2 regions of the Pseudoalteromonas sp. T1lg21 genome follow, and region 1 is predicted to be linked to the other one. Evidence: riboswitches for the same ligand, from Rfam matches in the RefSeq annotation. Region 1 holds a riboswitch; the other holds the start of a gene.
What was found. Region 1 has a riboswitch for lysine ahead of lysC (lysine-sensitive aspartokinase 3). Riboswitches for the same ligand answer to the same signal wherever they lie in the genome.
Positions count from the first base shown of each region.

Region 2: it holds a riboswitch for lysine, as region 1 does, so the genes downstream of both, dapA (4-hydroxy-tetrahydrodipicolinate synthase) here and lysC (lysine-sensitive aspartokinase 3) in region 1, are expected to answer to the same signal.

Region 1 is NZ_PQBX01000004.1:151,103-166,892, forward strand. It holds gene C2M25_RS03250 (TonB-dependent receptor) at 1-430, opposite strand, end outside; gene C2M25_RS03255 (DUF4136 domain-containing protein) at 593-1,147, opposite strand; gene C2M25_RS03260 (DUF4136 domain-containing protein) at 1,475-2,017, opposite strand; gene C2M25_RS03265 (ATPase) at 2,130-4,916, opposite strand; gene C2M25_RS03270 (condensin complex protein MksE) at 4,916-5,461, opposite strand; gene C2M25_RS03275 (hypothetical protein) at 5,464-6,738, opposite strand; gene nhaD (sodium:proton antiporter NhaD) at 6,887-8,137, shown strand; lysine riboswitch at 8,226-8,398, shown strand; gene lysC (lysine-sensitive aspartokinase 3) at 8,480-9,859, shown strand; gene C2M25_RS03290 (4'-phosphopantetheinyl transferase family protein) at 9,836-10,573, opposite strand; gene C2M25_RS03295 (sodium-dependent transporter) at 10,722-12,047, shown strand; partial or broken gene C2M25_RS03300 (2-hydroxyacid dehydrogenase) at 12,152-13,134, opposite strand; gene C2M25_RS03305 (glutathione peroxidase) at 13,100-13,615, opposite strand; gene C2M25_RS03310 (NAD(P)-dependent oxidoreductase) at 13,730-14,611, shown strand; gene sbcB (exodeoxyribonuclease I) at 14,651-15,790, opposite strand, start outside.
Region 2 is NZ_PQBX01000010.1:131,204-146,993, reverse strand. It holds gene C2M25_RS06155 (spermidine synthase) at 2-691, opposite strand; gene C2M25_RS06150 (bifunctional GNAT family N-acetyltransferase/hotdog fold thioesterase) at 918-1,811, shown strand; gene C2M25_RS06145 (phospholipase A) at 1,854-2,891, opposite strand; gene C2M25_RS06140 (succinylglutamate desuccinylase/aspartoacylase family protein) at 3,078-4,196, opposite strand; gene C2M25_RS06135 (PLP-dependent decarboxylase) at 4,202-5,407, opposite strand; gene C2M25_RS06130 (2,3,4,5-tetrahydropyridine-2,6-dicarboxylate N-succinyltransferase) at 5,407-6,147, opposite strand; gene dapA (4-hydroxy-tetrahydrodipicolinate synthase) at 6,162-7,046, opposite strand; lysine riboswitch at 7,184-7,380, opposite strand; gene C2M25_RS06120 (DNA-3-methyladenine glycosylase I) at 7,564-8,259, shown strand; gene C2M25_RS06115 (protein adenylyltransferase SelO) at 8,268-9,680, shown strand; gene C2M25_RS06110 (OmpA family protein) at 10,148-11,218, shown strand; gene acnB (bifunctional aconitate hydratase 2/2-methylisocitrate dehydratase) at 11,512-14,109, shown strand; gene C2M25_RS06100 (hypothetical protein) at 14,322-15,263, shown strand; gene C2M25_RS06095 (hypothetical protein) at 15,263-15,790, shown strand, end outside.

The DNA of each region.
Region 1 (15,790 bases):
CAGTGTTTGTGATAGGGCGCCAGCCAAATGAAACCGTGCCAACCGAGCTATTCATACCATAAAGGGCATTATCAGCCCCTGTAAGCACTGAAGGACCTGTTAGCATCTGTGGGGCAATAGGAATTTCAGCAAAGTAGTGACCAGATTGAGGGTCAAATAATGTACTGCTACCGACACGAAAGCCAGTATTTTCGAAGATACCACCACGAATAGTGACATCAGCTTGCGCTTCAGCCATATTGCGTGATTGCAAATCGACACGTGGGTCATATTCTAAGTTTGATACCGGCGCATCAAAAGTACCAACCGGTTCTTTATTTGCGGTTGCTGAAACTTCAACGGTGATTTGTTCAATATTGTTGGTGTCTTCTGCTAGCACTGTGCAAGTGACGAATAATGCGGGAAGTGTAAGCTGTACTGCGCGTACCATCTAAAACTCTCTTGATTTTGTTTAATCTGGGGTAGTGGGCTAGTTAGGCGCACTGAAAATTGCGGGTATTGTATCTGAATCACTGAGTTATACCACTCCAACCAGATTTCAGCAGGTAATAAAAAACCGCGCTAAGGCGCGGTCTTTTAACTAAAACGGTGTTTAGTTTTGATTAATAGATTGCGGTGGGAAGTTACTTAGAATGTTAGCAACCGTTTCTTTGATAACTTCAGTGCGCTTTTCAGGTGATTGATTTTTTTGCAAACGACCTTCTTTAGCACCACGCCAAACTAATTGGTTAGAAGCACGGTCTACCACGTCTAAAATTAACGTACCCACTTCATATTCGCGAGTGGTGGTTTGCGTGTTATAACCCATACCCCAGTAATTCCAGCGTGCACCGTAACCTACGTTAAAGGTATCAACATCAATTTTTGTATCAACTGAGGCATGATAGTTAATCAGTACATCTGCTTGTGCTAAATCAACTAGCTTCATACCGCTTTTTTCAAGTTCAGCATTAACAGCTTCACGAACGCGTTTTTCCATTAAAGGACTAATTTGGTAGTTCGCTACGTTTTTAGTCAAGCTGGCATTAGGTACCCAAGAGAAGGTTTTATAATTACTAAAATCTGCTGATTTGTCGTAATCCCAATCAGGCGTTTTAGCGCAAGCCGCTAAAAATAATACAGCCGTCGCGATTAATAAGTTCTTCATATTGTTTGCTCCTTGGCAAAAATTCCACTACTTGATTGATAACATAACACAAAAAACACTCAACTGAATGATTATTTAAAGACTATGGCACATTTACAAAAAAGTACTGTAATAGTTTGTAAACATAATCATCCTTGACTGAATCAATGATTAATTCTTGGGTGAAATGCTGTGCTTGAGCTCTATCTAGCTCTTTCGTCCAGATAGTTTTGCGAATTATTTATAGTTATTTTGACTTATAAAGCACGATGTAGGAGAAAAAGGTGAACTTTTTAAACGACAATAAAAAACCGTGCTAGGCACACGGTTTTTCAACTAAAACAGAATTTAGATGTTATCAGTTTTTTGTGGTGGGAAGCTACTAAGAATATCTGCAACTGTATCTACGATTGCATCAGTGCGCTCTTGTGGCGACTGTTTCTTTTTTAAACGACCTTCTTTAGCACCACGCCAAACAAGTTGATTTGATGATTTGTCAACAACATCTAAAATCAATGTGCCAACATCATATTCATTCGTAACAGTATACGTATTGTGGCCAACACCCCAATAGTTATACCCCATGTTCATTGTCTGAGTATTAATTTTAGTATCAACAGATGCATGGTAATTTATAAGTACATCAGCTTGTGCCATATCAACTAACTTCATGCCATTTTTTTCTAGCTGAGCATTTACGGCATCACGCACACGTTTTTCCGTTAAAGGACTAATTTGATAATTTACTACGTTTTCAGTCAAGCTTGCATTAGGGACCCAAGAAAAGGTTTTGTAATTACTAAAATCAGCTGTTTTGTCGTAATCCAAATTAGGTGACTTAGCGCAGGCCGCTAAAAGTAATACCGCTGATGCAATTATTATGCTTTTCATATTCTTTTCTCCTTGGTTAAATTTCCATCATTTAAATTAATAACATAAAACAGTAATAATTCCACTAAATGAATTACGGTAAATTTACAAAAAAGTTAGTAACAGTTTGTAATTAAACAGTGTGTTCCACTTCTATCCAGTCTTTTTCATCAACCCAGTTTTGCGCACCATCTTTCACTGTACGAATTGGGACGATGTAATCACAGCTAACTTGTGGTTTAACAGAGGCAAATATCGGCACAAAGCCAAAGCTTAGCGCTGTTTCGATAATTGCTTTTTGGTTTTGTGGGTCGATATCGGCTGCTTCATCGATATAAATTGGAATACGATACAAGCTTTGTTCTTGGTCGCTTAATAAGTAACGAATAAACAGCATGCCACACAGTAGCTTAATGGTAATACGAGTACCGTTAGAGCCGGCTGAATCGATTTTTTCGAAGTGCTCAGTTTCGCCAGCACGGTTTACTACTTCAAAACGAATATCAAATAAATCGGTCAGAGTTAAACCGGCTTTTTCTGAGGCAAGCTTAATTAAATGATCTTTCGCTTCGTTTACCGCAGACTCGCTATAAGGCTCTTGGCTTAATAGGTCGAGGGTATCGCCTTGCTCAAACTGATTTGAGGTACTGATAATTGTATCAATGCTATCAACCAACATCTTGCGCGGAATAACATTAATTTTGAATGCTTGAAGGTTAGAGATCCTATGCTGACTAATTCCTTTATTAAAGCTATTCATTTCGCGGCGCAGGCGGTCTAGGTCTTCTCGCAAGCCTTTAATAGTAGCGGCTACTTCGGTTAACGCAACGCGGCCTTGACGTTCAACGGCATCGCGCTCGTTTTCTATGTTATGAAACGCGCTAATAAGCTTTTCGTATTTAGTAAACTCATCGTTTTCGTTATCAAATTTAGTAATACCCGCATTGTAAATATGCATGTAGGTGTTACGTACGTTGATATCAAAGTTACGTAGCTCTTGGCAGTCTTTATTAAAGTGATGAATGAGGTCACTTAAGTTATCAAAATCAATACTGATTTCAATCATATATGGAGTGACTTTGCCTGAGTAAAAATCAAGCGTGTGATCGATACGTTCAGATTTAACTTGGCGTAAACGGTCGGCTTGGCGCGCAAGCAAATCTTTTTTCGACTTGATAATTGAGCGACGGTCGCTGATTGAGCCGCTGTTCTTTTGAATGTCTTGCAGGTAGTCGTCAACTTGTTCGCGCTCTGCATTTAATTGCTCTTTTAGCAGAGTTTGTGCATCGACAGATTGCTGCATCACTTCAAATTGTTCAAAGCGTTTTAACGCTTCTTCTGAGGCCATTAGCTCATCATATAAGGCATCTTTTTCTTTTTGCTTTTCGGCGACATTAGCAGCAACTTCGCGTTGTTGTTTAAACTCTTTTAGTGAGTTTTCTAGGGCAGCGAGTTGCGCGGTTAATTGCTCTTTATTTTCGCCCGTTTGCATTTGCACTGGGCTTAGCTTTTTAAGTTTAATCGTCGCGCCAGGAAGAGTAAGTACACCGCCTTTCACATTTGCCGATAACTGCTCTAAGAACTCACCAAAGGCATCTTCGTCTGTGATCTCAACATCACCATTGCTGGTGGTGGCAAACGATAAGATATCAGGGTTTAGAATACGCGAAATCTCTTCAACTTCTTTTAAAGATAAATCTTCACGCATACGGGTGAATAAATTGAACTCAAGGTTCTTCAGCTGTAATTTTAAGCTCTTAATTTGCTTTTGTGTTTCGCTAATACGGTAATCAAGCGTGTGTAAGCTTTGACCTTGGGCACTGCTTAATGAATGCGATAGCGATTCATAATCTTGTTTAAGCTGCGTAAGGCTTACTTTTAGGGTGGCTTTATTAACCAATTCAAACTCAGATTTAAGCGCTCGATAGTCTAAAAACCATTGTTCAATTTGAGTTTGTTTACGTTCAATATCACGGGATTGCTGAATATACAGCTGCTGCTTTTGTTCGAACTCGTGCTTTTCGTGTTCGATATCTTCAAGGGCAATATTTAGCTCAGTGAGTTGCTCTTGTTGATAGGTTTCAAAGTCAATCAGTGCTTGGTCAATTTTTGGCGCATAGGCAGCAAGCTTACCTTTTAAAACCGTTTGGTTTTCAAGCATAGATTCAAGAGCTGCGATTGGCTCTTGCATTGACTCAAGGGCTTTTAATTCACGTTTAGCGCGATTCACTTTGTCAAATGAACGTCGCCATACTTCATAAAAATCAACTCGTGAGTTTGACATATGGCGCTCAAATACACGAAGCATAAAGCGTTTAACATCGCTGGCACCTAACTTATGCAAGTTAAGGATACGGCGGAAAATTTCTATATAAATCGCTGAGTCTTGCACGTTATTGAGGGGGATCATCTTTAAGTTGATATCGCCATCAAATGGGGTTGCGCCGCCAGTGAGTAGGGCGTTTAGCTCTTGCGCTTTTAATTCAATTGGATTGAAACCTTGCTCTTTTAAGTGATTAAAAAGCTTGGTGAATTTTACAATGGTTTTGCCTTGAGTGTAGTGATCAAGGTTCAACTTACCTTGGTAGCAAAAAAACTGATGCGCGTAACCAGCAATTTTACCAAGGCCGGCAACACCAATCACCACAGGGCCATTAGGTAGGTCAGCTTCGAGTAAAATATAGGATTGGTCTGACGAAAAGTAGAATTTTCGGGTTTCGTCTAAATCGTGGCCATCCCATTCTGTTAAACGTAAATCATTGATCAGTGGAAATTGTAAGGCATTAATTACCGAGCTTTTACCGGTATTATTAGGTGCACAGATTGAACTACTTTTATCCAGCGGGATCACGCATTTTGCATAGCCAGCAGTATTTAAAAGCGCAAGTTTGCTGAGTCCGTATAGGCTTTGGCTTTGCATTATTCGTCATCTCCTAGGTAGGTTTCTTCGTTTACTTCCATTAATGCATCGATATAACGATAAATAGGTGCTTGCAGCATAAAGCCGTTTTCTACTTCGCGAGCAAGACCTAAACGCACCATACGTAGGTAAACGTCTTTGCGTAAATCTGAGCCTGAGAAGATTTCTAATTGATCAAACAGGTGCTTGTTGATTTGCACTAAGGTTTGCATCAGTTCAAGGTCGTTTACTTCGTCAAACAAGGCACGCATTGGATCTTTACCAGTATTGGCATAGTGCTCAATCAAGATGTAGATAGTCAGTGCGATGGCACGCGAAATTTTACCCATATTTGGGGTGCTTTCGTCGCTGCCAAAATAGTAAAAGCCACGGCTATCATGTTGTAGGTCATGGCCAAGGGCGTTAAATAACGGGCGATAAGCATCAATGTGTTGATCAAGCTCTTGCCACATCAGCGTGTCTTGTTCGCTAATGTGGTAGCCTGATGTGAGCTTTTTATTAATAGCTTGCAGATGCGTTAAATCATCTAAATTAATATCTGTCATGGTTATTGCTCTGTTGCTTTTTTATCGTCAGCAATCGATGAGTTAAATGGGTAAAGAGAGAAGTGTTGCTGGGCAATTTTTATTTTTACTTTCTCTTGGCTTTGGCTGATTTCAAGGTCGCCATCGCTAATCAATTTTTGATATAAGAACAGCATTTCGTCAGCCTCAAGATCTGGGTAGCTTTCATCTAAGAAACTAAGCAGCGGCTGAGCTTTTTTGCTGGCTTTTTTAAAGCGTTTTCTAAATTGTGTTTTAACATCGTTGTAATCAGGAATATGCGGGCTTTGATAGGCGGGCACATCATCATGTTCAGGAAGCTGATATTCATCGTGCTCAAAGTCAACTAAGCCTGCCATATAGGCCACGATATGACGTTGCTGACCAAGTGAAAAACGTTGTGCGTCTGAAACAAAGTTAGGCTGTACTGCACTTAACATGTTATCGACGCCATTTTTACGCACTAAACCAAGCACTTTAGCCGCTTGGCGAGTAATTAGGTTGTTGCGGCGTAACTCTTCACGTAGCGGCATCAGCATATCGGCGCTTTTACGTAAACTTTCACGACCAACTAAATGCATTTCTAAAATACGGGTACGTAATTGTTCAAGCATGCGCTTGTCTTGATATGACTTACCTAGGCGATCAATTTGCTCTATTTGCGTGCTAATTTGCGCTTCGATGGTATTAAAGCAAGCGTGGAAGTCACCACGAATATCCACCATTTCAAGCATAGGCTCAATGTATTCATCGAATGCTTCAATTACTGCTTGATAGCGTTTTTGCAGTGATTGTACCGCGTTGTCAGCTTTCGCTTGCTCAACAATATTTAAAATCGCGTTTTCATTGTGGGCAAACAATTTCATTATTTTGCGTACCCGATCATCCATAATACGGCTGAAGCGACGAAGCTCATCGTAATCTTCAATTTCACCCGCTTTAGCTAGGCGATTACCAAGGCGAGCTAAATCATCAACAAGCACACTAATTTCTTGGGCAAGACCTAGGTGTTCTTCTTGTAGTAAAAAAGTCGCAAAATCGGCGATTGCACGGTTAATTTCTAACTGCGATGATTTTGCCAGTGGAATGATAATATCTTGATTCAATAAACGATTTGTTTCTTTATAAATGCGTTCATTTGACCAGGAAGGTTGTTTTTGTTTTATCGCATTTTGTACGTCTTTCAAGCTGAAATCAGCCATCTTAAAACGTTTAAATAGCAGTTCTAACACCCCCCAATGTTCAGTAAGGGTATTTAATAACTTTTTAGCTGGGATCATAAGGCTCCAGTAAATTCAGACTTTGGTGTTAGCGATTAGTAGTAAATTATGTAATTGAGAATAGTTTTATGCTTTCTATGCTGCTAGAATCCGCGCCGAAACACTCGACTTACAATTTTTACATTTTTATAAAGGTTGTTCAAACACCATGGTAACCCCACTTATCCTAACCCTGATAGCGGTGGCATTTTTGCTTATCGTTATAGAGGATATTATCCATGTAAACAAGGCCAAAACGACGCTTTTTTTTGGCACTTTATGCTGGATTATCTTATTTATCTCTCCAATTCATGGGCAAAGCCCAGTAACCATACAACACCAATTGGATCACAACATTTTAGAGATCGCGACTTTGTGGCTGTTTTTAATGGCTGCAATGACCTTTGTAGCGTATTTAAACTCTAAAGGCTTTATCCAGAATATTGTTCATAAAATTATGCCAAATCAAATCAGTGAACGAAAGCTGATGTTTCTGATTGGTGGTTTCGCATTTTTATTCTCATCAATATCAGACAACATAACCGCGACTTTAATCTCGCTTGCGGTGGTGATGTCGCTGAAATTAGATCCTAAAAAATTAATAAAATATGCAACCTTAATTGTATTTAGTGTTAACTCGGGTGGGGTATCGCTGATCACCGGTGATGTTACGACCTTGATGATTTTCTTAGATGAAAAAGTGACGATAGGACACCTGTTGTTGTTGATTGTCCCTGCGCTTTCAAGTGTGGCACTGTTAGCAGCGATGCTATCGGTGGGTATGTCGGGTAATGTAGTATTTGAAAAACAAACCGCGCGTCGAATTGAAAAAACAGATATAACCATTGCGGTTATCTTCTTCTCGACGATTATTGCCACGTTAACTTTAAGCGTACTTTACAGTGTACCACCGCTATTAACCTTTTTATTTGGTTTATCACTGATGTTTTTGGTTGCACAATTCTTAATGCGCAAAAAAGACGTTAACAAAAAAATCATCGATTATATACGTGAGATTGAATACGACACCTTGTTGTTCTTCGTCGGTGTATTATTACTCGTTGGCGCATTAAAAGAAGTTGGCATGCTTGCTAAATTTACTCACTTATATGAGTTGATGGCACCGGAATATGCCAACTACCTAATGGGGCTATTATCATCGGCGGTAGATAACGTACCTCTAACTGCAGCACTTTTAAAAGCTGACATCGTAATGAGTCCACAGCAATGGCTGTCGTTTACTTACGCAACTGGGGTAGGTGGTTCAATGCTTATTATCGGCTCTGCGGCAGGTATTATCGCCATGAGTAAAGTAAAAGCGCTGACCTTTATGAGCTATCTGAGAATGTCGGTTTATTTATTAATTGCCTACACCGTTGGGTATTACGGTTCGCACTTAGCGGGCAGTTTAATTTCATAAAACAACTTGACAGCTAGACGTCTAAACGTTAACTTTCGAAGCCTGCTTTTAACAGCAGGCTTTGTTATTTTAACCAGGTGTTAACTTAACATTCAGAAGAGGTGCGATACTTAGGTAATTAATGTGAGGTGACGAACGCCGATGACCATTAATGAGGGAAGTACTCGCCGAGAAAATTAATCGGACGTCACGGTTATTTTTCGGTTTATGGGGCTGAATCCTCAAAACTGTCACCAAACTAGGTGGAGAGCTTCTGGCATGGACTACTCTTTATTTTCAAAGCACCCCCTTGCCGAGTTCTTCTTGATTTACTGTGGATAGTTTTCCACAAAAGGAGACGACATGAATACCCAATTAGCCGCCAACACAAAATCAGATTACGTTGTTGCAAAATTTGGTGGCACCAGTGTAGCTAACTTTGATGCTATGAGCCGCTGTGCAGAAATCGTTTGTGCTGATAATCAAGTACGTATTGTTGCAGTGAGTGCCAGTGCTGGCGTGACCAATCATTTAGTTGCATTGTGTAAACGTGATTTGAGCGCGGCTGAGCGTGATGAACATATTACTGGTGTGGTAGCCATTCAAGAAGCAATCTTGGCAGAGCTGTCGCTTGATGCTGATTTAGCACATGGCTTTAATGAAACGCTTAAGGCTTTCCAAAATTTAGCGTCAGAAGGCGCAAAGTCAGTAGCTGAGCAAGATGAGCTACTGAGCTTTGGTGAGCGTTTATCATCGTATTTGTTTACTCAAGTGTTACGTGGCCAAGGTCTTGATGCGGTGCGTTTTGATGTTCGCAAAGTGCTAAAAACAGATAGCCAATTTGCTAAAGCTACCCCAAATGTTGCAGCAACCGCTGCAGCGGCTAAAGAGCATTTAGTACCGCTACTTGAGGATCAGGTTGTGGTAACCCAAGGCTTTATTGGTAGCAATGAACACAATCAAACGACCACTTTAGGCCGTGGTGGTTCAGATTACAGTGCAGCATTACTCGCTGAAGCAATTAACGCAAAAAGCGTGCATATTTGGACCGATGTAGTCGGTATTTTCAGTACTGATCCGCGTTTATGCGCTAAAGCAAGCCCAATTGCACGCTTAAGCTTTGATGAAGCGGCAGAAATGGCAACGTTTGGTGCAAAAGTACTGCACCCGGCAACAATTTTACCTGCAAGCCGAAGCCATATTAGTGTGTTTGTTGGTTCAAGCCGTGAACCGCAATTAGGTGGAACATGGATTGAAAAAGAAAAATCTCAGCAACCAGGTATTCGTGCCGTAACGCAGCGTAAAAACCAAATTCTGTTAACGGTTAAAAGCCCAGAAATGCTCCTGGCGAGTGGTTTCTTAGCCCGTGTATTCACTATTTTAAGTGAGTTTAATATTTCGGTTGATTTGGTTACTACCTCAGAGATCAGTGTTGCAATCACTTTAGATAACGCACCAAATGCATCACGCCCTGAGCTTGATCAAGCTTGTTTAGATAAGCTTTCTGAGTTTTGTCATGTGTCGGTTGAGAATAACTTAACGCTGGTGGCTTTAATTGGTTCTGAGATTCAATTACGTCAGCAAGAAATGAACTTAATGCAGGTATTGAGTGATTTTAATATTCGTTTAATTTGCCACGGTGCAAGTAAACATAACCTGTGCTTCTTAGTTGAGCAAAGTGAGTCAGATGAAGTCGTGCAGGCTATTCACAGCCGACTATTAGAAAGCCAAGTCGCGGCGTAAGTCATTAAAGTTAATAAAAGAGCACTGCCAGTCAGTGCTTTTTTGTGCCACAACACTTATATCAAAACCTTCAATAGAGTTACTACTCGCGCTGAAATTATGTTTGCTCAATTCTTCAAATACATTAGGGGCAAGTAGTTTCGCAATCGGCTGAGCACTTGCTTTGGCAAGCGCCTCTTTTAACGTCCAAATTCTAAAAAAGCACTGTGCTTGTTCATCGGGAGCATCAAAACGGCTAATTAAGTCAACTTCATCTTGATGATAAAAATGCTTTGCGAGTTTGAGAAAAGGGCGAGGTTTACTGCTTTGTTCAATATCAAAACCAAATAGCTGCTGTTCTGGGTTAAGAGCAGCGCCAATTAAACCATTTGAATGTGATAAACAGGCCCATACAGGTTCTCTTCGTTTTGTATGTAATTTGAGCTTACTGTCTTTGTCATCAAACTGGCTCGATATTTCATTGAGGGCTAAATCATCATGAGGGTAAGCATTTTGATACAAATACTTTAATGTTAGGCGAGTCGCTAAGTACTCTTGCTTGGCGCTAGGCACTTTTCGTTTTTCAAGTACGCTCAATTCAAACCCACTGAGTAATTTATCAACGGGTAAACTTGCAACATCAATACGTGCTGCATCCATCAGCATAATTTTTTTGGCCGTTGTTTGGCTTTGCTGCTCGATGATAAGAGTGTTCGAAAAGTAGTGACTGCTCATGGTTTAACGCTTACACGAAGGCTCGTATTTAGTTTTGTTTATTTTTACAGCAGATGCACATTTATAGGCACGAACAAACGCAAATAGTTTACGCAGTTGACTGTAATTATGGTTTAATGAGGAAAAATAATAACAGATTTGTAGATGTATGGCACAAGTTCGTGACGGCTTTCAAAGTCGATTAGGTTTCGTTTTAGCAGCTTCTGGTGCGGCGGTAGGTTTAGGTAATATTTGGGGCTTTCCAACACAAGCGGCAAACCATGGCGGCGGTGCATTTTTACTCGTTTACTTCATTGTTATCTTCTTATTAGCGCTTCCGGCTCTGTATACTGAGCTGTATTTAGGTCACCAAGCGCAAGCGAATCCAGTAAAAGCATTATCTAATGCATGGCAAGACACAGCGCCTAAAGTGGGCGCTGCAGCAGGCTATATTGGCCTCTTTGGCGCGGTTGTGATGCTGAGCTTTTATTCGATAGTTGCAGGGTGGATGCTCGCTTATGCGCTTGAGCCACTCGCAAGCTTCTTTGGTTTTACTGAGTTAAGTAACTTTTTACACAGTGACTCGATGGCACGTAATTTTGTGTTTACACCACTGATGCTTATTCTTACTGCGAGTATTATTTTAAAAGGCGTTAAATCAGGTATCGAGACTTGGTCACGTCGCTTAATGCCATTATTGCTAGTATTATTAGTGGCGTTAATTGCTTATATTGCGACCCTAGATGGTGCGATGGATGGTTTTGCAGCCTACTTAGTGCCAGATTTTAGTCAAATTCTTGATGCAAACTTAATTATTGCGGCAATGGGGCAAGCGTTCTTTTCATTGTCGTTAGGTGTTGGTTGTATGATGGTTTACGGCTCTTATTTAAAACCAGATGCCAACCTGCCTAAATTAACTGGAACCGTGGCACTGCTTGATACTGGTGTGGCCTTTTTAGCGGGTTTATTGATTATTCCGGCTATTTTTGTTGCTCAACATAACGGTGTAGAGGTATTTAGCGGCGGTAAACTGGTCGGTGAAGGGCAGTTAATTTTTGCGATTTTACCTGAACTGTTTAGCACGATGGGTCAAGTGGGTTTACTCGTTGGCTTATTATTCTTTGTATTAATGTCGATTGCCTCAGTGACATCAACTATTTCATCGACCGAAATTCCAGTGGCATTTTTAGTTGAGAATCACAGTGTAGAGCGCAAAAAAGCGACCTTATTTGTAACGCTAGTCGTCTTTATCGCTTCATCACTTATTATCTTAAATTTTGACTGGTTATTTGGTTTAGTCATTATGGTGCTTACACAGTACCAATTACCTTTAATGGGACTGTTCTATTTCATTACTGTTGGCTGGTTATGGCAGCGTGGTAATAAATTGCATCAAGTATCGAGCGGCCCACATTATTGGTTTGCCCAGTACATTCGCTTTGTGTGCCCGTTATTAATGACGGCGGTTTTTGTGAACGTGGCGTTGTTGAAATAGAAACTCTAGTTGCGAGTTACAAGTTTCTAGTTTCAAGGTAAAAGACAAAAATAAAAGGCGTGGGGTTTAAACCTCACGCCTTTTTAATTTAAGGTGCGCTTGCTTTAAATAACTTCGTTAGTTAATGGTAAACCTTGGCTTATTTCATTGGCGCTTTGCAATGTAGTGCAGGCGATTTCGCTAAGTGCTTCTTGGGTGAAGAAGCCTTGGTGGCCTGTCACTAACACATTCGGGAAGCTAATAAGGCGTGAAAAAATATCGTCTTGCATGATTTCTTCACGGTGATCTTTAAAGAATAACTCTGACTCTTGCTCATACACATCAAGCCCTAGGTGTCCCAGCTTTTTAGACTTAAGCGCTTGAATACAGGCTTGAGTATCGAGAAGTGCACCACGAGAGGTGTTAATCAGCATGACACCATCTTTCATTTTCTCAAATGCGCTAGCATCAATTAAATGATGGGTATGCTCGTTGAGCGGGCAGTGCAATGAGATGACATCACTTTGTGTGAGTAATGTGTCTAAATCACATAGGGTGTAAGGGCCTTCACCAGCCATTGGGTCACAAACGAGTACTTTCGCCCCAAAGCCATTTAAGATATTAACCAGTGCTAAACCGATTTTGCCACAGCCGATAATCCCAATCGTTTTTTAAACAGATTAAAACCAAGTAAACCGTTTAAATCAAAGTTGCCTTCACGTACTCGGTTAAAGGCTTTATGGGTTTTTCGGTTGAGCGTTAGCATGAGTGCAATACAATGCTCTGCTACTGCTTCTGGGCTATATGCAGGCACGCGGCAAACCTTGATGTTATGCTCTTTGGCAGCATCAAGGTCTACATTATTGAAGCCTGCACAGCGTAATAAGATTGCTTTAATGCCAACAGCCGCCATATCTGCAATGACGTGTTTGTCGACCGTATCGTTTACAAACACGCACACTGCATCAAAACCTTGGCAGAGGGGCGTGGTATTGCTGTTTAAGGATTGCTCAAAATAACTGAGCGAAACAGACTCAGCGTATTCAGTTAGATTCCTTTCAAAAAACGGTTGCTCATACTTTTGCGCACTGAATAAGGCCAGTTTCATCATTTAAATTACTCTCTATCACCATTTTGAGGGTTTCGGGTTTGGTGCGCGGGGCATATCGCGCAACGAGTTGACCCTCTGAGTTTATAAGAAATTTGGTGAAATTCCATTTAATTGCGCGGTTTTGCGCAATTCCTCGGGTATGGCACTTTAAATAATTAAATAAAGGATGGGCGTCTGGGCCGTTGACTAACACCTTGTTAAAAATAGGAAAGCTGACATTAAAGTGTTGCTGATAAAAGGCTTTAAGTTCATTGCCATCAAGAGGTTCATTGTGGCCAAATTGATTGCAGGCAAAACCGAGTACGGTAAAACCTTGCTGTTTATATTCTTGATACAACTTTTCAAGGCTTGCCATTTGCACTGAAAAATTACATTTGCTGGCAATATTGACGATAAGCGCTGTTTTTCCTTGTAACGATTCAAGGCTAAAGTTTTCACCAGATGCAAGCTGGGCATTGAAACGATATATACTATCCATGTTTTACCTGTGTGTTTTTAAACGGTTTAAATGAACTTTTTTTCATTCGCTTTTTAGTTATTCGGTTGAGATAATGAAATTGTTACTAATTTATCACTCAAATAGGTCAGTTTTATGTCAATGAAAGTCGCCTTCATCGGATTAGGTGTAATGGGTTACCCAATGGCGGGTCACCTTGCCAACGCAGGTCACAGTGTGACAGTTTACAACCGCACAACGGCTAAAGCGCAAAAGTGGGTATCAGAATATCAAGGTGAATACGCTGAAACGCCAAGTGAAGCCGCAAAAGGGGCTGATATCGTTTTCATGTGTGTAGGCAATGATGATGATTTACGTTCAGTTGTTTATGGTGAAAATGGTGTGCTAGCAAGCATGCATGAGGGCAGCTATTTAGTTGACCACACTACAACATCAGCTGAAGTGGCACGTGAAGTTGGCGCTCAAGCAAAATTACAAGGCATCGCATTTTTAGATGCGCCGGTTTCTGGCGGCCAAGCGGGTGCAGAAAATGGGGTATTAACCGTGATGGTTGGTGGCGACGAAGCCGACTTTAATGTTGTTCAACCTGTCATGGCTGCTTTTAGCCGTTTTAGCCAATTATTAGGTGAAGTAGGTTCTGGTCAACTTTGTAAAATGGTAAATCAAATTTGTATTGCTGGTGTGGTACAAGGCTTGGCTGAGGGTTTACACTTTGCAAAACAAGCTGGCCTTGATGGTGAAAAAGTGATTGAAACCATCTCGAAAGGTGCAGCTGGCTCATGGCAGATGGAAAACCGCTACAAAACAATGTGGGCTGGTGAATACGAATTTGGTTTTGCTGTTGATTGGATGCGCAAAGATTTAGGCATCGCTTTGGATGAGGCAAAGGCAAACGGCGCAACTTTGCCGATGACGGCAACAGTTGATCAATATTACGCCGATGTGCAAGCTTTAGGCGGCGGCCGCTACGACACCTCTAGTTTATTAGCGCGTATCGAAGCGTTACATAAAAAGTAATATTCATAAAAAACGCGACAATGATTGTCGCGTTTTTTATTACATGCTTTGTGCGTAATTGTACAACGCTTTTAAAATATGCAGGTTCTTCTCGTTATCATCATTTTCATGAGCTAGATTTTCGAGGGTGATCATGAAATCTTGGCCACTGATCGACGGGCTATCTTCACCATGCATTAGCTTGTTTTGGCAATACTGACGCCAAGTGGCTAATTCATCCTGGCTAAGGGTGTGTGGCCAGTTTCGAGCGCGGTATCTAAATAACAAGGTAGCAAACTTTTTATCATCAAAATCAAGCTGCATTGAAGCTAATTGCTCAGGGCTTGCATCACGTATCATAGCAAATTTAGCTTTATCTGCATGGCTGGTAAAACCATCATAAAGTTGATAGTCAGGGTTAGTGGTTTCGCCGTAATCACGCTGTTCGTTAAATACTTCGGTTACTTTGTCGCGAAGTTCTGTGTTGGCTTTTAAAATAGCGAGATTTTGTAAACATTTTTCGCGGTCAATACCTAATCGCGCCGCGTTCTCTGGTAACAAGGTTTTTGCTGGCGCAAGAATAGGGCACTTATTTAAATGCACTAGTTTAAGGCCTACTGGTGCTTCGTCTTCGCCGAGGTCGCTGTGTTTTGTATAAAGGCACGTGCGTAGCTCTTCAACAGATAAATCTAATAAGACTTGCGGATCTTCAGTTAAATTAAAGCAAATAATGGCGTTTTTATTAACTGGATGAAAGCTCATTGGTGCAATCCAGCTGGTGCAGCCTTGATTTGCCGGAATTCGTGATGAAGTGTGCACCAGTGGTGTCATGTTAAACACATCAACTAAATCAGCCAGTGCTTTTTTAGAGCGTAAGCTAAAGAAAAACTGATACAACTTAGGTTGTTTTTCTTTAATTAATTTAGCCAGTGCAATAGTCGCTGTTACATCACTTAGTGCATCGTGAGCGGCTGCATGTTCAATGCCATTGGCAACGGTTAAGTGTTCGAGTTTAAAGCTTGGTGTACCGTCTTCTTTAAGCGGCCATTCAATGCCTTCTGGGCGTAGTGCATAACATGCTCGGACTAAATCAATAGTATCCCAACGGCTATTATTGTTTTTGTATTCACGCTCGTAAGGGTCATAAAAGTTACGATATAAGCTGTAACGTGTGACTTCATCATCAAAGCGAATACTGTT
Region 2 (15,790 bases), on a different contig from region 1:
GTTACTTTTTTATCATCACGATGTGGTTCACGTAGTCGGGGATTTTTACAATGCTTGGCCGTTTACCGAATTCAGTGATCAGTAGGTGTTCAAGTTGTTTTAGCTGCGATGGGTGATTAGATAAAAAATTAATGAACAACAAGCCATCTTTGGCCATCGCTGCTCTTAGTTTGGTGTAAAACTGGTGTTTGTATAAAAATAATGGCGCATCTACCTCACTGAATAAATCTAGGATAATCCAATTGTATTCGTTGTTTTGCTCTAACACTTGCTGAGCATCAAAACAGTGTAGGTTATTAGCGTGATCGCCCCCAAAATAGCGTTTATAGCAGTGAATTATGTCGGGGTTTTTATCTACTGATGTCAGTTGGCTATCAGGGTAGGTGTGCTGTAAGTAATTACGAATAGCACCACCACCTAGCCCTAGTTCTAAAATCTTTTGAGGTTCGTCTAGGTCTTGCCAAAGTTTTGCAAGGTATTGTAAGTGTGGGAAAAGTAATCTAGCAGGGCGGCGTTTTTCGATAACGGATTGCAGGGTTTCGTTGATCAGTAACCAACGTAATTGGTTAAGTTGCCTAACTTGAATACTGTAATTGCCTTGCTTATGCCAATAAATGAGTTGCCCTAATCGGTGACAGTCCTCAATAAAACTATGTTTTACTGCGCCACTGGGTTCAAGAAAATGTTCCATATTTCGGGCCTTTAGCAATATCATTATAAAAATAAGACAATTATTTCAGCATAGACCAGTAGGCATAAAGTGCAATTGTGCATTAGTTTTTACAGCTAAGAATAATAATTTAGGCTGGGTCACCAAAGTATTATTCCAACTTGTTAGAAGATAGCGTATCGTAATTCGCATTCCAAAGGCCATGAGAAAAACAACAGACAGTGGCTGAATTATCACAGGAGTTTTTATGTTTAAAGTGACCACCCCACAAAGCAGCGAAGATTGGCAAGCGTATTATTCATTACGTTGGCAGGTTTTAAGAGCACCTTGGGGCGAGCCGCGCGGTTCTGAGCAAGATGACTTGGAGCAAGACGCAGAGCACCGCTTTATCAAAAATAATAACGGCGACGTATTAGGCGTAGCTCGCCTGCATTTTAATAATCACAAGCAAGCGCAAGTTCGATATATGGCGGTCGCTGAAGGTAATCGCAACCAGCATATTGGTAGCCGTTTATTACATGAATTAGAAAAAATAGCATGGACTCAAGATGCCGACGAGCTGGTATTGTTTGCTCGTGAGCGAGCACTTGATTTCTATAAGCGCCATGGCTACGAAGTAAAAGAAAAAGCGCACCTTGCTTATGATGATGTTCAGCACTGGAAAATGGTAAAACAAAAGCCGTCTGAGCCGGGGTGGTTCCGTCATCCAAACTGGACACAAGTGCTGCAAAATACGTGGCGTGAGTCGATCCCAATCAGTGATGCGATGGGCATTAAAGTAGAAAGCTATACCGATTGGCAGTTTACTACTCGCGCTGACTTAGATGCGAACTTAAACCTTCATAACACCATGTTTGCTGGCTCGATTTATAGTTTAGCGACTTTAACAGGGTGGGGCGCAACTTACCTTGCACTAAAAGAAGCAGGGCTTGAAGGGAATATCGTGTTAGCTGATGCCAACATTAAATACCTTAAACCACTGAATAACGACCCTCGTGGTAGTGTTGAGCTGGCTGGTTGTAAAGGCAAGTTAGCGGAGTTAGAAGACAGTGGTAAAGCAAGCTACCATGTGCCAGTGAATGTATACGATGGTGATGTGTTAGTGGCAGAATTTGAAGGTCACTTCATCGTTAAAAAATAACGACTATTTAGAGCGAGCTAACTAAAGCTCGCTCTTTATCAGTTAAAGTAAGTCAGTTAATAGAATACCCACACCAAAACGTTCAATATCGGCGTTGTAATCAATTAAGCTTTCGCCATAACCATTAAAGTATTGTGCGTAACCACGTAATCGGCCCCAAAGAGGGAAAGACCAATCTAATTGGATTGCACCGCGGTTATCTGAATTTAAGTTATTACGGGTCATAAAGCTAAATTCATGCTCGTTGTAACGGTATGCACCCGAGAACTCAAAGTAACCCATGTATTTGTAGATATCTGGATTATCATCGCCACGGGCTTCGATCTCATCGTCTTTTTTGTCTTCAGGAATGCGGTACCAAGGCTTAAAGCTAAATACAAAGCCATCTTTTTCCCATAAGAAATCCGCATAAATACGGTTCCATGAACGTGAATTTGGCTGGCTGCGGCCATTCGATTGATGTGAGGCACCAATTGCAATTGCCATTTCATCGCCCCAAAGCACATGCTCAGGGTCGAGGTAGTTCACCCAGAATATCTCAGGTTCATAATTCGTTTCACGAAACGGTGATGAAATATCTTTGTTATAAAACTGCCAAAACGATTGCATGGTAAATGCAAAAAATACGCCTTGGTCTTTATCTGAGAAGCCTTCGAAGATAGGCACTTTGATTGATAGTTGATATTTTACTTCAAGATTATCAAGTGGCTCGCCATCGACTTCTTCAGCGAGGTCTTTTAGGCCATCAAAAGGGCGCTCATTAGGATTGGATACGTAAGACAGCGGCAATATATAGTTACGCTTATGTGGGGTGATCACATTACGGTTTTTCTTACTTACTTCTTCACGGGCTTTACGTTTTTCAAGAGCTGTGAGCTTTTTGCTCTCGTCTAAGTCAGAACATTTTTTACGAAGTTCTTCGAGTGTTTGTTTACCGTCACCGCCAATAGCTTCGTTCAAAATACACTGCTTTACGAGTTCTAGCGCGTCATCTTGTTCGTTAGTTTGTGGTTGTTCAGTTTGAGCAAATACAGGTACAGAAAATAAGCCAGCGGCTGCCAGCCAAATGCGCCATCCCATTGCAGTTCCCTTTCAGTAGACTTGTAAGTAGGTATAATTATAACGATTTTTACATAAGTAACCGTGAACTTGTACTGAATTGTTGAAATTTTAGGTAAATAGAGAGCCCCAAGCTAAGCTTGGAGCCCTGCTGTAACGGCCTAAGGGCATAAGCCGTCGACTCTCACGCAATGAGAAGGAATGAGCTTATAGCTCAAATACGTTGGTAAAAAACTTATAAAGTTCAGTACCTTGATTCACGCTTGCTGAAGCAAAATGCAAAATAGCGATGGCGTCTTTATCAAAACTTAATGTTTGTAGGGGCTGCTCAGAAAGGTAGCGCTCCATTCTTAAAATACGGGCGATAGGCTCACCTGCTTTAATATGGCCACCCAGTGGGGCAAGGTATTCAACCATGCCACCCATAGGGGCGTAGTAAGCTATATAATCTTCAAGCATACAGGCATAGCGTGTCATCGCTTTTGGTTGGTACGCAGCATCAACTAATACCTCTTTGTGATTGAGGTAACTTAAAATGCTATTTGCATCATCAAGTGCTGCACTTAAATCGATTTTTTCTTGGCTACCTAGCTCAACGGTAAATGCCTCTACTTGAACAGCGAATTCACGGCCTTGCTTGCCAAGCTCTTCAGATAGTGACCACCATGGACAGAAACTCGCTTCATCCATCGCGCGATCAAAATCACTTGGGATCAATAGCACATGTTCGATGTTAAAGTAGCTCGCGCTGTTTTTGGCGTATTCAGGACAGTATAAGTGCTGACTTGAGATAGGCCCGGTGTGAAGATCTAAAACAATATCAGCCTGATGAGCAAGCTTTTGCAAGTTAAGGGCAATACGCTTACCCGTTGGTAGGCTGTAATCTGGGCCCGTTAATTGACTGTCGATGTCAGCAACGAGTGCCTGTTTAAACGCCGCTTTAAGGGTCGCATCATCACTGTCTTTATACTGTTCAGCAATCTGTGACGGTAACGCTTTATTAAAGCGGTACATACGGTTCCAGTTGGTGCCAGTAATTGGATCGAAGCGACCTAAAGTAAACTCACCTGATTTTTGGTTGCAGCCAATAGGGTTGGCATAAGGCACTAGGGTAATATCGCCACGCAGCTTGAGTGATTTTAGCTGCTCAAGCAATTGATAAATTACGGCGTTACCTTGTACTTCAGCGCCGTGCATATTGGCTTGTATATACACGTCTGGCCCCGTGCCATCGCCTTTTAAGCGATACACTGGGATTGTTAGAGGTAGGCCGTTTGCAATCTCGCCAACAACAATATTCTCTTGGTTGATTAATTCTTTACTCATGGTGATTACCTTAAATAATAGCTGGCATCTTCAGCGCTACGGATGCACTCAATATTGCCTTGTTCAAGGATGTATTCAGCCGCTAATTCGTGGCATAGAAAGTACGGCATACTTTCGGTAAAGCCATACGCGCCACATTGGCTGAATACCAACCAGTCTTGCTCATTTAAATCGCTCGCTAATTGGTGCTCACCTAAGCAATCAAGGGCGGTGCAAAGTGGCCCGTATAAAGTCATTGCTGCAGGCTCAGCCGTCGATTCGCGTAGTAACGATGCAGGAAAATCTTGGCTTGTCACAGCTGGGCGAAGTAAATGGTTAATACCGCCTGATAAAATGACCTGCTGTTGATTGTAATTTACTTTACGCTCAACAACTGGCGTTGCGTAATGGCCGCATTCGCCCACCGCATAGCGGCCAAGTTCCATCCAAAGCTCATTAACACCGGCATCTGCTTTTATGCTCGCTAGGGTCTCGATAAGTGCAGACCAATCAAGTCGGTTAGCATCTTGAGTATAAGGAATGCCTAAGCCACCCCCTAAGTCGAGAATATTAAGATTAATGTTTAATGAGCGTGCTAGCTGTTGCAGTGGCGCAATCATCGCGCGCCATAGCTCGGCGAGCTTGTCAGTGCTCAGCATATTGCCCCATTGGAAAATATGCAGACCATCAAAGCTAAGAGCAGGGTAATCACTTGCAGTGAGTGCTTGCCACTCATCACAGCCCAAACCAAAAGGGGTAAGGCTATCACCACCAAGTGGGTTCTTTTCGCTGTCTGGCCAACGAAGTTGTACACGCAATAGAACTTGCAGCTGACAATTTGTTTTTGTTGCTTGTTCGTTTAACCAGCGAACTTGGTTAATGCTCTCGGCCACAAAAGTACGTACGCCGCGAGCAATAAAATGTGAAATTTGTGCAGGGCTTTTTGCAGGCCCTGTGTTGAGCACGCGCTTGCTATCGATGCCTTGGGCAAGTACTTGCTCAAGTTCACCTTTACTTGCAACATCAAAGTTAAACCCTGCGCTGTCTAAACATTGAATAATGCGAGACAGTGGGTTGGCCTTAACGGCATACCAAAGTTTTACATTGGTTTGTGCAGTCAGTTGATTTAAATGTGCAGTTAATTTATCTAAATCATAGATAAAAAATGGCGTATCAAGATGCGTTGAAACTTGTTCAACCGCTTGCTTGATAGGCGTGCTCAAAAAGCTCATTAACGTAAAACCTCTTCTAACAGTAATGATGCATCGCTTTGTTCGTCACGGTATTTCACGATCAATGCACACGACATGCTTAGACCTTGTTCACGACCCCATGCATTTGAAGCTGGACGAGAGCCTGGGATCACAATCGCGTTTTCTGGAATTGCTTCACCTTTGTCTAGCTGGCGCTCGTTAACGCAATCGTAGACAGGAATGGTTGCCGATAAGCGAACACCCGGCGCAAGTACAGCACCTTTTTTCACGACCACACCTTCAACAATAACGCAGCCTGCACCGATGAATGCGCCATCTTCAATAACCACAGGGCTGGCACCAATTGGCTCAAGTACGCCACCTAATTGTACTGCCGCACTTAGGTGAACATTTTTACCCACTTGTGCACATGAACCCACTAATGCGTGGCTGTCGACCATTGTGCCTTCGTCGATGAATGCGCCAATATTTACATACGCTGGTGGCATGATAATGGTGCCTTTGGCAACGTGTGCGCCACGACGAACACTGCTACCACCTGGTACCATACGCACGCCTGCATCTGCTGCAAAGCCTTGTGGTGCTAAGTTGTGCTTATCAACAAAACCACCCGGGAACTCGGTATTTGTACCATTCTTAAAGGCTTCTAAAATGCCTTGTTTAACTTCAACATTGGCGTGCCAGTTGCCGTTCTCGTCTTGTGTTGCTGCGCGAACTGCGCCTGATTCTAAGTTGTTTAATAATTCTAACCAGCTCATGATAAAACCTGTTTTTAGTTCCAAGATAAAATTGTGTTGTTTGCGTGGGTGATGCTGTCTGTTTGCTCAAGCTCTAAATGTGTAAGCGGCGGACGTAAATGCGGGGTATTTATTTTACCTTGCAGGTGCATCAGTACTTTTACGGGGATTGGATTTGCTACAGCGAATAAACTTTGGATTGCTTGCGACCAATCGGTGAATAGATTTGGGTATTGACCACTTAAACTGCGTTTAACAAACTCATGGGTTTGAATCGGCCAAGCATTCGCGGCAACCGAAACTAAACCTTTGGCACCAGCTTGAGCAAAATACGGCATAAGTGCATCATCGCCACTGAAAATGGCTAATGTTGGTGATGCCGTTCTAAAGCCTTCAAATTTGCTAATGTCGCCACTGGCCTCTTTTAAAGCCCAAAGGTTTTTGTGTTCAGCAAGGTTTTTGATCACCTGCGGTGAGATCTCAACTGCGCTACGTCCTGGTACGTTATACAACATACAAGGGTGATGGCTTGCGTTGAGTAGGCTTTCAAACCAATGTGTTTGGCCAACAACCCCAGGTTTTGCATACAGAGGTGAGCCCAATAGATAGCCATGAATAGGTAGTTGGTTGCAGTATTCAACCCAAGCAACTTGTTGCTTGAGGTTCATGCCGCCCACAGCAACCATGAGTGGTACAGTCGGTGCTAATTGGCAAACATGCTCAACAATAGCTTGTTGCTCTTTGAGTGAAAGCGCCAGTCCTTCACCGGTACTGCCAAGCAATAAAATGCCGTTATTTGCATCTTGCTGCTCAGCGACCAGTTGTTCAAGGGCCGTGTAATCGACCTCGCCAGATTCAGAAAATGGCGTGACAAGCGCTGTCCATAATGGATAGTCGTTTAAATCAAAATTGTTGATCATCTCTCACGAACTTATAAGGTATTCGAAGAGTTTATGCGGGAGCAATTGAATGGAGCCGCATGTCGTCATTCGAACAAGGTATAATTCGAAGAGCGAATGGGCTTAAAATAATAAAGACGCAACGGCCTTATTATACTAAGACCAGAAGCTCTCCACCAAACTAATCAATAGCGTTTTGCTATTGTTGGTGACAGTCGCTGGGATTCAGCCCAGTCGCCCGAAATAAGCACCTCACAAACGGTGTTACTTCTCGGCGTTAATTCCCCTCACGTATGATCATCAGAGTCTGTGCTCTTCCCATACGCTACCTGAATAACGCACCTCTTCCAGCCCTTTATGCTCGCTTTAAAGGTTAAAGCCAACATAGTTAAATAGGGTATTGGCGGCGATTAAAGCATTTTAGCCATCTAGGTGTCAAGGCGAAGGATTTGTTTTTTAGTGACCGATTTTGCAACATGGTTACGTATAACCGTGTTTTTACGTACACTTAGCGTTAACCAAATAAATTGGAAAAATGATGGAAAAATTCAACGATATTTATCAACGAGCCGTATCTCGAAAGGGCAGTGAAGAAATGCTGCATGCGCTGTTATCAAACCCGCTCGATGATACTGATATTGCCAAAATGAATGACGATTTATGGTTAGAAGAGTTTACGCGTAAAGTATTTCAAAGCGGCTTTTATTGGTCTGTAATCAATAATAAGTGGGCTGGTTTCCGTGATGTGTTTTGGGATTTCAGCGTAGAAAAATTATTGATGATGCCACCGGATATGCTTGAGCAAAAGGCCAGTGACGAACGTATCATCCGAAATTTCAAAAAAGTACAAACGATCCCTGAAAATGCGTACATGATCCACGAAGTTGCTGAGAAACATGGCAGCTTCAGTCAATTTATCGCAGATTGGCCAACTGACAATATTATTGGTCTGTGGGCTTATCTTAAAAAACATGGCGCTCGATTAGGAGGCAACACTGGCCCTTACGCTTTGCGAGCGCTTGGTAAAGATACCTTTTTGCTTTCTCGCGATGTAGAAGCCTACTTGCGTGCCCATGAGTTGATTGATGGCGGCTTACAAACTAAAAAGTCATTACAAGCGGCGCAAGACTTCTTCAATGAATTACAACAGCAAAGTGGCTACAGCCTGCAGGCACTTAGTCAGCTCGTGGCTTATGGTGTAGGTGATAACCGCGTAGGTGTCGCAACACGTTAAGGACAGTTATGAAACTGCAAACTCGATACACAGATATTAGTGAACTACTTGCGATTAAAGATATGCCTAGCGCCGTTGCTGAGCCGCAATTGCTGCTCTTCAATGACAAGCTCGCTGATAATTTTGCGATTAATCACGACAGCGAATTTTTAGCTAAATTGTTATCTGGTTCAACGATAGATAACGACGTTGCACCAGTTGCACTTGGTTACTCAGGTCATCAATTTGGTCATTTTTCACCGCGTCTTGGTGATGGCCGAGCACATTTGCTTGGCGCTATTGCAGATAAAGATGGCACATTGTGGGACTTGCAGCTAAAAGGCGCTGGAGCAACAGTATTCTCGCGCGGTGGTGATGGTCGCTGCGCCATAGGCCCAGCAGTACGAGAGTACATCATGAGTGAGGCGCTTTATGCGCTTGGCATCGCAACTACACGCTGTTTAGCTGTGGTTACAACTGGTGAAACGGTATATCGTCAGCCACCTCGCCCGGGTGCAGTTGTTACTCGCCTAGCTAAAAGCCATATCCGTGTTGGCTCATTTCAATACTTAGCCACACAAGGGGATATCGAAGGGCTAGAAAAGCTCGTTGATTACGCAATTAATTGTCATTTTCCTGACATTAGCAGTACGGGTGAGCAGCGTTATATTGAATTTTTAACTGCCGTACTCGATAAGCAAATTGAGCTGGTTATCAGCTGGATGCGAATTGGCTTTATACATGGCGTGATGAATACCGATAATACCTTGATTAGTGGTGAAACGATTGACTATGGTCCTTGTGCGATGATGAATCAGTTTGACCTAGACACGGTGTTCAGTTCAATTGACCATCAAGGACGTTATGCATTTGGTAATCAACCCAATATTGCCAATTGGAATATTGCACGTTTGGCTGAAAGCTTAATTCCGTTATTTGCTGATCAAGAGAGTGCCGTCGAAAAACTCTCGCCGGTAGTGAATGGCTTTGCAGCTAAATTCAATGATGCATTTAATACTATGTGGCAGCAGAAATTAGGATTAGCAGGTCAGCAAGAAGGCGATCATGCTTTAGTTTCAGAATTGCTGAGTTTAATGAAACAACATCAGCTTGATTATACCAATACTTTCAATGCGCTTACTGAATCTTTAGTGAGAGACTTTGCTATTGACTCTCAACTTAAAGGGTGGGTTTCAAAATGGAGGTTAAGAACATCTTCTGAAAGTTACAGCACAATGCGCGCTGTTAATCCTGCAGTCATTCCACGCAATCATAATATTGAAATGATCTTGGCTGAGTATGAACAAACAGCTCAAAGCGTTTCACTTGATGAGTTTATGAAAGTCATCAAAGCTCCATATAAGTATGAGGAACAATTTGCTGCATGGTATCAACCTCCGAAGGAAGGTGATTGTAATTACCAAACTTTTTGTGGTACTTAAGGGTTAATCTTTATGGTTGATAACAATTGTAAATGCTCATTTTTTAAAATCTAAGTGTTCGTTGATTGAGCAAGCTAGCCGCCAGTGTTATGATTTATATCAATAAAATAGCACTAAAGTTTTGCTTTTTAACGAAAATTTACAAATAAAGTTGCTTTCAACTTGTTGATTTAAAAATAACCAATATAATAATGTAATTGGGAATGGACTTTTATCGGTTTTGAAGTCAGTAGATTGGGCTGAAAAGCGGCTTTCACCTAATCATAACAAAGCGATCTAAAGGCATTGTTATGCAAAGTTATTTAGATAACCTATTATTGGGTAATTGACTGAAATTACTCGGCAAGATTTTTGTTCTGTACCGAGTTCGTTAAGTTTTGATTAACTATTAGTCGACTACTCTGTTTAAACTGATTGAGCTGGTTCAACTTAGCTACAATTTTAATTGTGAAAATGGGAAGGAAACAATGAAATTAAAATCACTTACTATTGCTTTAGCACTTGCTGCAACTAGTGCTTCAAGCTTCGCTGCCGAAAAGCAAGGTTTCTACATCGGCGCATTTGGCGACTACTATGACGCATCTTGGGAAGACGTTCGTGACTTTTCAGCTGGCGGCCTAAATGTAGATGATTCTACAGGTTGGGGCTTAGAGCTTGGTTATCGTTTCAGTGATTACTGGAGCGCTCGTTTAGAATACGCTGATATGGATTTCGACTACAGCGTAGATTTAAACGATGGCACTACAATGAGTGGTTCTGAAAGCGGCAAGCGTTACGGTATCGACGCTTTATATCACTTAGGTGGTGGTCCATTCTACGGTATTTTCGGTCTTAAAAATCTTGATGCGGTTGACGAAGATCTAATGTTCGCAAACGTGGGTGCTGGTTACCAACACTACTTCACAGATAATTTCGCATTTAACGCTGAAACATCTTTATACCAAGGTCTTGACCGTGGTTACACAGATGTTGGCGCTAAATTAGGCCTAAGCTACATCTTTGGCGCACAAAGCTCTGCTTCAGAGCCAGTTGAACCTGCTCCAACAGTTGTTCCTGTTGCAGTTGAGCCAGTTGATAGCGATGGCGATAACATCCCTGATGCTGATGACCAATGTGCAAACACGCCAATGACTGACGCTGTTGATGGCACTGGTTGTACATTATATGAAGATCGTGAAGTAACTAAGAGCTTACTAATCACGTTCCCTAACAACACTTCTAAAGTATCTCAACAATACTTAGATGATATTGACCGCGCTGCTAAGTTCTTAAAAGAGCACCCAGGTACTGACGTAGTACTTGAAGGTCACACTTCATCAGTAGGTAAAGCTGACTACAACAAGTGGTTATCTAAGAAACGTGCTGATGCCGTTGCTAAGAAACTAATCGAAGACGGTATTGACCCAATGCGTCTTACTACTGTTGGTTTAGGTGAAGAACGCCTTAAAAACCCTGCAAATACGCCAGAAGCTCACGCTGAAAACCGTCGTGTTGAAGCGAAAGTAACTGTAATTGAGCGTGTTAAAGTAGAGCGTTAATCTAACCCTTTACGAAAATTTTAAAAACCCAGCCTAGTGCTGGGTTTTTTTATTTCTAAGACTTAAAGTAAGTAGATAGGAATGATTCTTAATAAATATTCATTTGAATAGCGTTTTTTTCTAGTACTATTCATGGTATTTATAGTGAATATAAAGTGCCTAACCACAGCATGGATTTTCATCTATACTTAAAAGCTTTATAATTAACCGTCAGAATACTATAAGTACTGGGTCTTAATTGGTATTTAGCTTAATACTACCGAGTACTTTCACGTCACCAAGAGGGCAATATTGTGCTACAAGAATATCGTAAACACGTAGAAGAACGTGCCGCGTTAGGTATCGTACCAGCGCCACTAGATGCTCAGCAAACGGCTGATCTTATTGAATTAATCAAAAACCCACCGGCAGGCGAAGAAGAGTTCATCGTTGATCTTCTAGTTAACCGTGTACCACCGGGTGTTGATGATGCGGCTTATATTAAAGCTGGTTTTTTAGCTGCAGTTGCAAAAGGTGAAGCGAGCTCTCCACTTGTATCAAAAGAAAAAGCAGCTGAGCTACTTGGTACTATGTTAGGTGGTTACAACATCGCACCTATGATCGAGCTTTTAGATGACGAAGCGTTAGCACCAATCGTTGTTAAAGGTCTTTCAAACACATTATTAATGTTCGACGCTTTCTACGATGTAGAAGAAAAAGCGAAAGCAGGTAACGAATTTGCTAAGCAAGTGATCGCGTCTTGGGCAAATGCAGAATGGTTTGTAAACAAGCCTGCAGTTGCTGAAAAAATCTCAGTTACCGTATTCAAAGTAACTGGTGAAACAAATACAGATGACCTTTCTCCTGCGCCAGATGCTTGGTCACGTCCAGATATTCCATTACACGCTTTAGCAATGCTGAAGAACGAGCGTGATGGCATCAACCCTGAAAAACCAGGCGAAGTTGGTCCAATCTCACAACTAGAAGAGCTTAAAACTAAAGGTTTACCTCTTGCATATGTAGGTGATGTAGTTGGTACGGGTTCATCTCGTAAATCTGCAACTAACTCAGTACTTTGGTTCATGGGTGATGATATTCCTTTCGTACCAAACAAGCGTGTTGGTGGTGTATGTTTAGGTGGCAAAATTGCTCCTATCTTCTTCAACACAATGGAAGACTCTGGTGCATTGCCAATCGAGCTACCTGTTGATGAGCTAAACATGGGTGACCAAATCGATATCTTCCCTTACGAAGGTGTTGTAAAGCGTCACGGTACTGATGAAGTAATCTCTACTTTCTCTCTTAAATCAGACGTAATTCTTGATGAAGTGCGTGCTGGTGGTCGTATCCCACTAATCATCGGTCGTGGTTTAACTGACAAAGCGCGTAAATCTCTAGGTTTAGAAGCAGAAGATATCTTCCGCAAACCAGCTCTAGTTGAAGATTCTGGTAAAGGCTTCACATTAGCGCAGAAGATGGTTGGTAAAGCATGTAACATGCCTGGCGTACGTCCTGGTCAATACTGTGAGCCGAAAATGACAACTGTTGGTTCACAAGATACAACAGGCCCTATGACGCGTGACGAACTTAAAGACCTTGCGTGTTTAGGTTTCTCTGCAGATTTAACAATGCAGTCTTTCTGTCATACATCAGCTTATCCTAAGCCAATTGACGTAAACACTCACCACACACTTCCTGATTTCATCATGAACCGTGGCGGTGTATCACTGCGTCCTGGTGACGGTGTAATCCACTCATGGTTAAACCGTATGTTATTACCAGATACAGTAGGTACTGGTGGTGACTCACATACTCGTTTCCCTCTAGGTATTTCATTCCCAGCGGGTTCAGGTGCGGTAGCATTCGCAGCAGCAACAGGTGTAATGCCTCTTGATATGCCTGAGTCAATCTTAGTACGTTTCAAAGGCGAAATGCAGCCAGGTATCACATTACGTGACCTAGTACATGCGATCCCTTACTACGGTATCAAAGAAGGTCTTCTTACAGTTGAGAAGAAAGGTAAGATCAACGAATTCTCTGGTCGTGTACTAGAAATCGAAGGTGTTGAGCACCTAACAGTTGAGCAAGCGTTCGAGCTTTCTGATGCATCAGCTGAGCGTTCAGCTGCAGGTTGTACAGTTAAACTTTCTAAAGAGTCTATCGCTGAATACCTTGAGTCAAACATCGTAATGCTTAAGTGGATGATCTCTGAAGGCTACGGCGATGTTCGTACTATTGAGCGTCGTATCACAGCAATGCAAGAGTGGTTAGCTAACCCAGAGCTTATGGAAGCTGATGCAGATGCAGAGTACAAACACGTACTTGAAATCGACCTAGCAGACATCAAAGAGCCAATCCTTTGTGCACCAAATGACCCAGATGATGCGCGTCTTCTTTCAGACGTTACTGGTGAGACAATCGACGAAGTATTTATCGGTTCGTGTATGACTAACATTGGTCACTTCCGTGCTGCAGGTAAACTACTAGATGGTTACAGTGGTCGTATCCCAACTCAACTTTGGGTTGCACCACCAACGAAGATGGATAAAGACCAACTTACTGACGAAGGTTACTATGGTATCTTTGGTCGTGTAGGTGCACGTATCGAAACTCCAGGATGTTCACTGTGTATGGGTAACCAAGCGCGTGTTGCTGATAAAGCAACTGTTGTGTCTACTTCTACGCGTAACTTCCCTAACCGTCTAGGTACTGGCGCAAACGTATTCTTAGCATCTGCAGAACTTGCAGCAGTAGCAGCAATCCTAGGTAAATTACCTACACCTGCTGAGTACCAAGAGTATGCAGCTAAGATCAATGCAACTGCAGCTGATACGTATCGCTACCTGAACTTCCACCGTATGCCTCAATACACTAAAAAGGCAGACCAAGTAATCGTTCAGCAAGCCGTATAATTAGTAATAATTTAATTTACTAGTATAAAAGCCCGCATTTAGCGGGCTTTTTTATTAAGTTTTTGTTCAGTTTGGTTTGTAAAATTAATACATTTGTCTACACTGATTGTTGTGAAAAGTTAACAGTTGTAACTTTGTGTTTAATGTTGTAACCAAGGAAGGTAAGCATCATTTCTTGGCTGCATAGATTTTGCAAATCAAGGAATTGAACAATGAAAGCACTTCTTCTTTTACTCCCTCTCAGCGGTTCGGCTCTTGCTGTTAACCCCTCTTTTAGCGAAGTTCGACTCGGTTTTGAAACGATTAGCTACAGTGAAACACTCAATGATGTAGCGGGATTTGGCAAGCTGAGTCAATCAATTGATGTTACTAACCCCGCAATACGACAGATATCATATACAGGGATTGATGATACATGGGGCTTTTATATTGAAAGCGCAGCAACAATTTCGACTGAAATTGAAACTGAAACTTGGCACTTGGCTGAGTTTGGCGATATTCAGGAAAATGCATTTAAAACGAAAGCGAATGAGATTGGTTTTAAAGGCGCATATAACTTTTCAAAAGCCATACAATTCACCCTAGGTACCAAGTTTTTTACGTCGAGTTTTACACGTTCAAATTTTGCCTTTGTGCAGCCTGGTGCAGCGGCATTTGATGAGGCACTAATTGCTATCTCAGCAGATCCCGATAACCCAGCACGTTTTACCTTGCCGGGTATGAACAATGCAAACAATATAGGTGACCAACAAGACTACAATTCTCAGCTTCGACCTGTGGTCTCTGTGTCAGAAGATCAAATGGGTATCTTGCTTACTTTAGGTGCTCGTTACGATAGCCGTTTAAAAGACAGTTTTAATAAATACAGTTGGTATGCCGAAGCTGAGCTGAGTACGCCAATGTACTCAGAAATTCAAAACACCCAATTTGAAACAACCACGCTTACCGACAGCTTTAATGGCTGGGGAGTGTTGGGGCGAGTGGGACTGCGTTATCAAATAATGTCGCATATTGCGTTAATGGGCGGTATTGATGCGCAATACAAGTCTCGCGATATTGTGACCAAGAATCTTGAAAATGGTCAACGCCTGCGCGTGCCTGAAGTTGAATATAGTAATGTGTCATTTGCCGTTGGTTTACAGTGGAGCTATTAATGAACAAGTTAGTCATTGTTAGCTCGTTATTCATTTGTGCTTTATCTGGATGTAAAACTATTGATTCTGTACAGCAAGATTTAGGTTCTCTAGCTAGTAGTATTACCGGCGAAGAAGCAACACCTGAGCAAATACGTGCAGCATTTGATAAAGCCCAAAGTGTCTTCCAAGAAGCCCTTAGTGCTTATAATCAAATAGATGCAGATAACCTAGCGCAATTTGATGAGGAGCGTGTAACTAAGGCTCGCAAAGTATGGGCGGTGCTAGAACCTGAATTTAATGAACTACGGTTAGCTCCTGAATATGCGCTAAAAAGCGCGTCACTATTTTCATCGGATACAGTTTCAGATGAAATCATGTCTCAAAGTCAGGAAGTCATTTCGTTGGTTGCTGAAGCGCAGCTTGCTAAGCAAAGGATCACTTCTGTTTTACAGCCAATAAGAGATGAGTTTGCAATTTTAGATCAATTGGATGCGGAAACCTCTTATGAGAAGCGTTATCGAGAGCTAGATAAGCAACATCAGCAA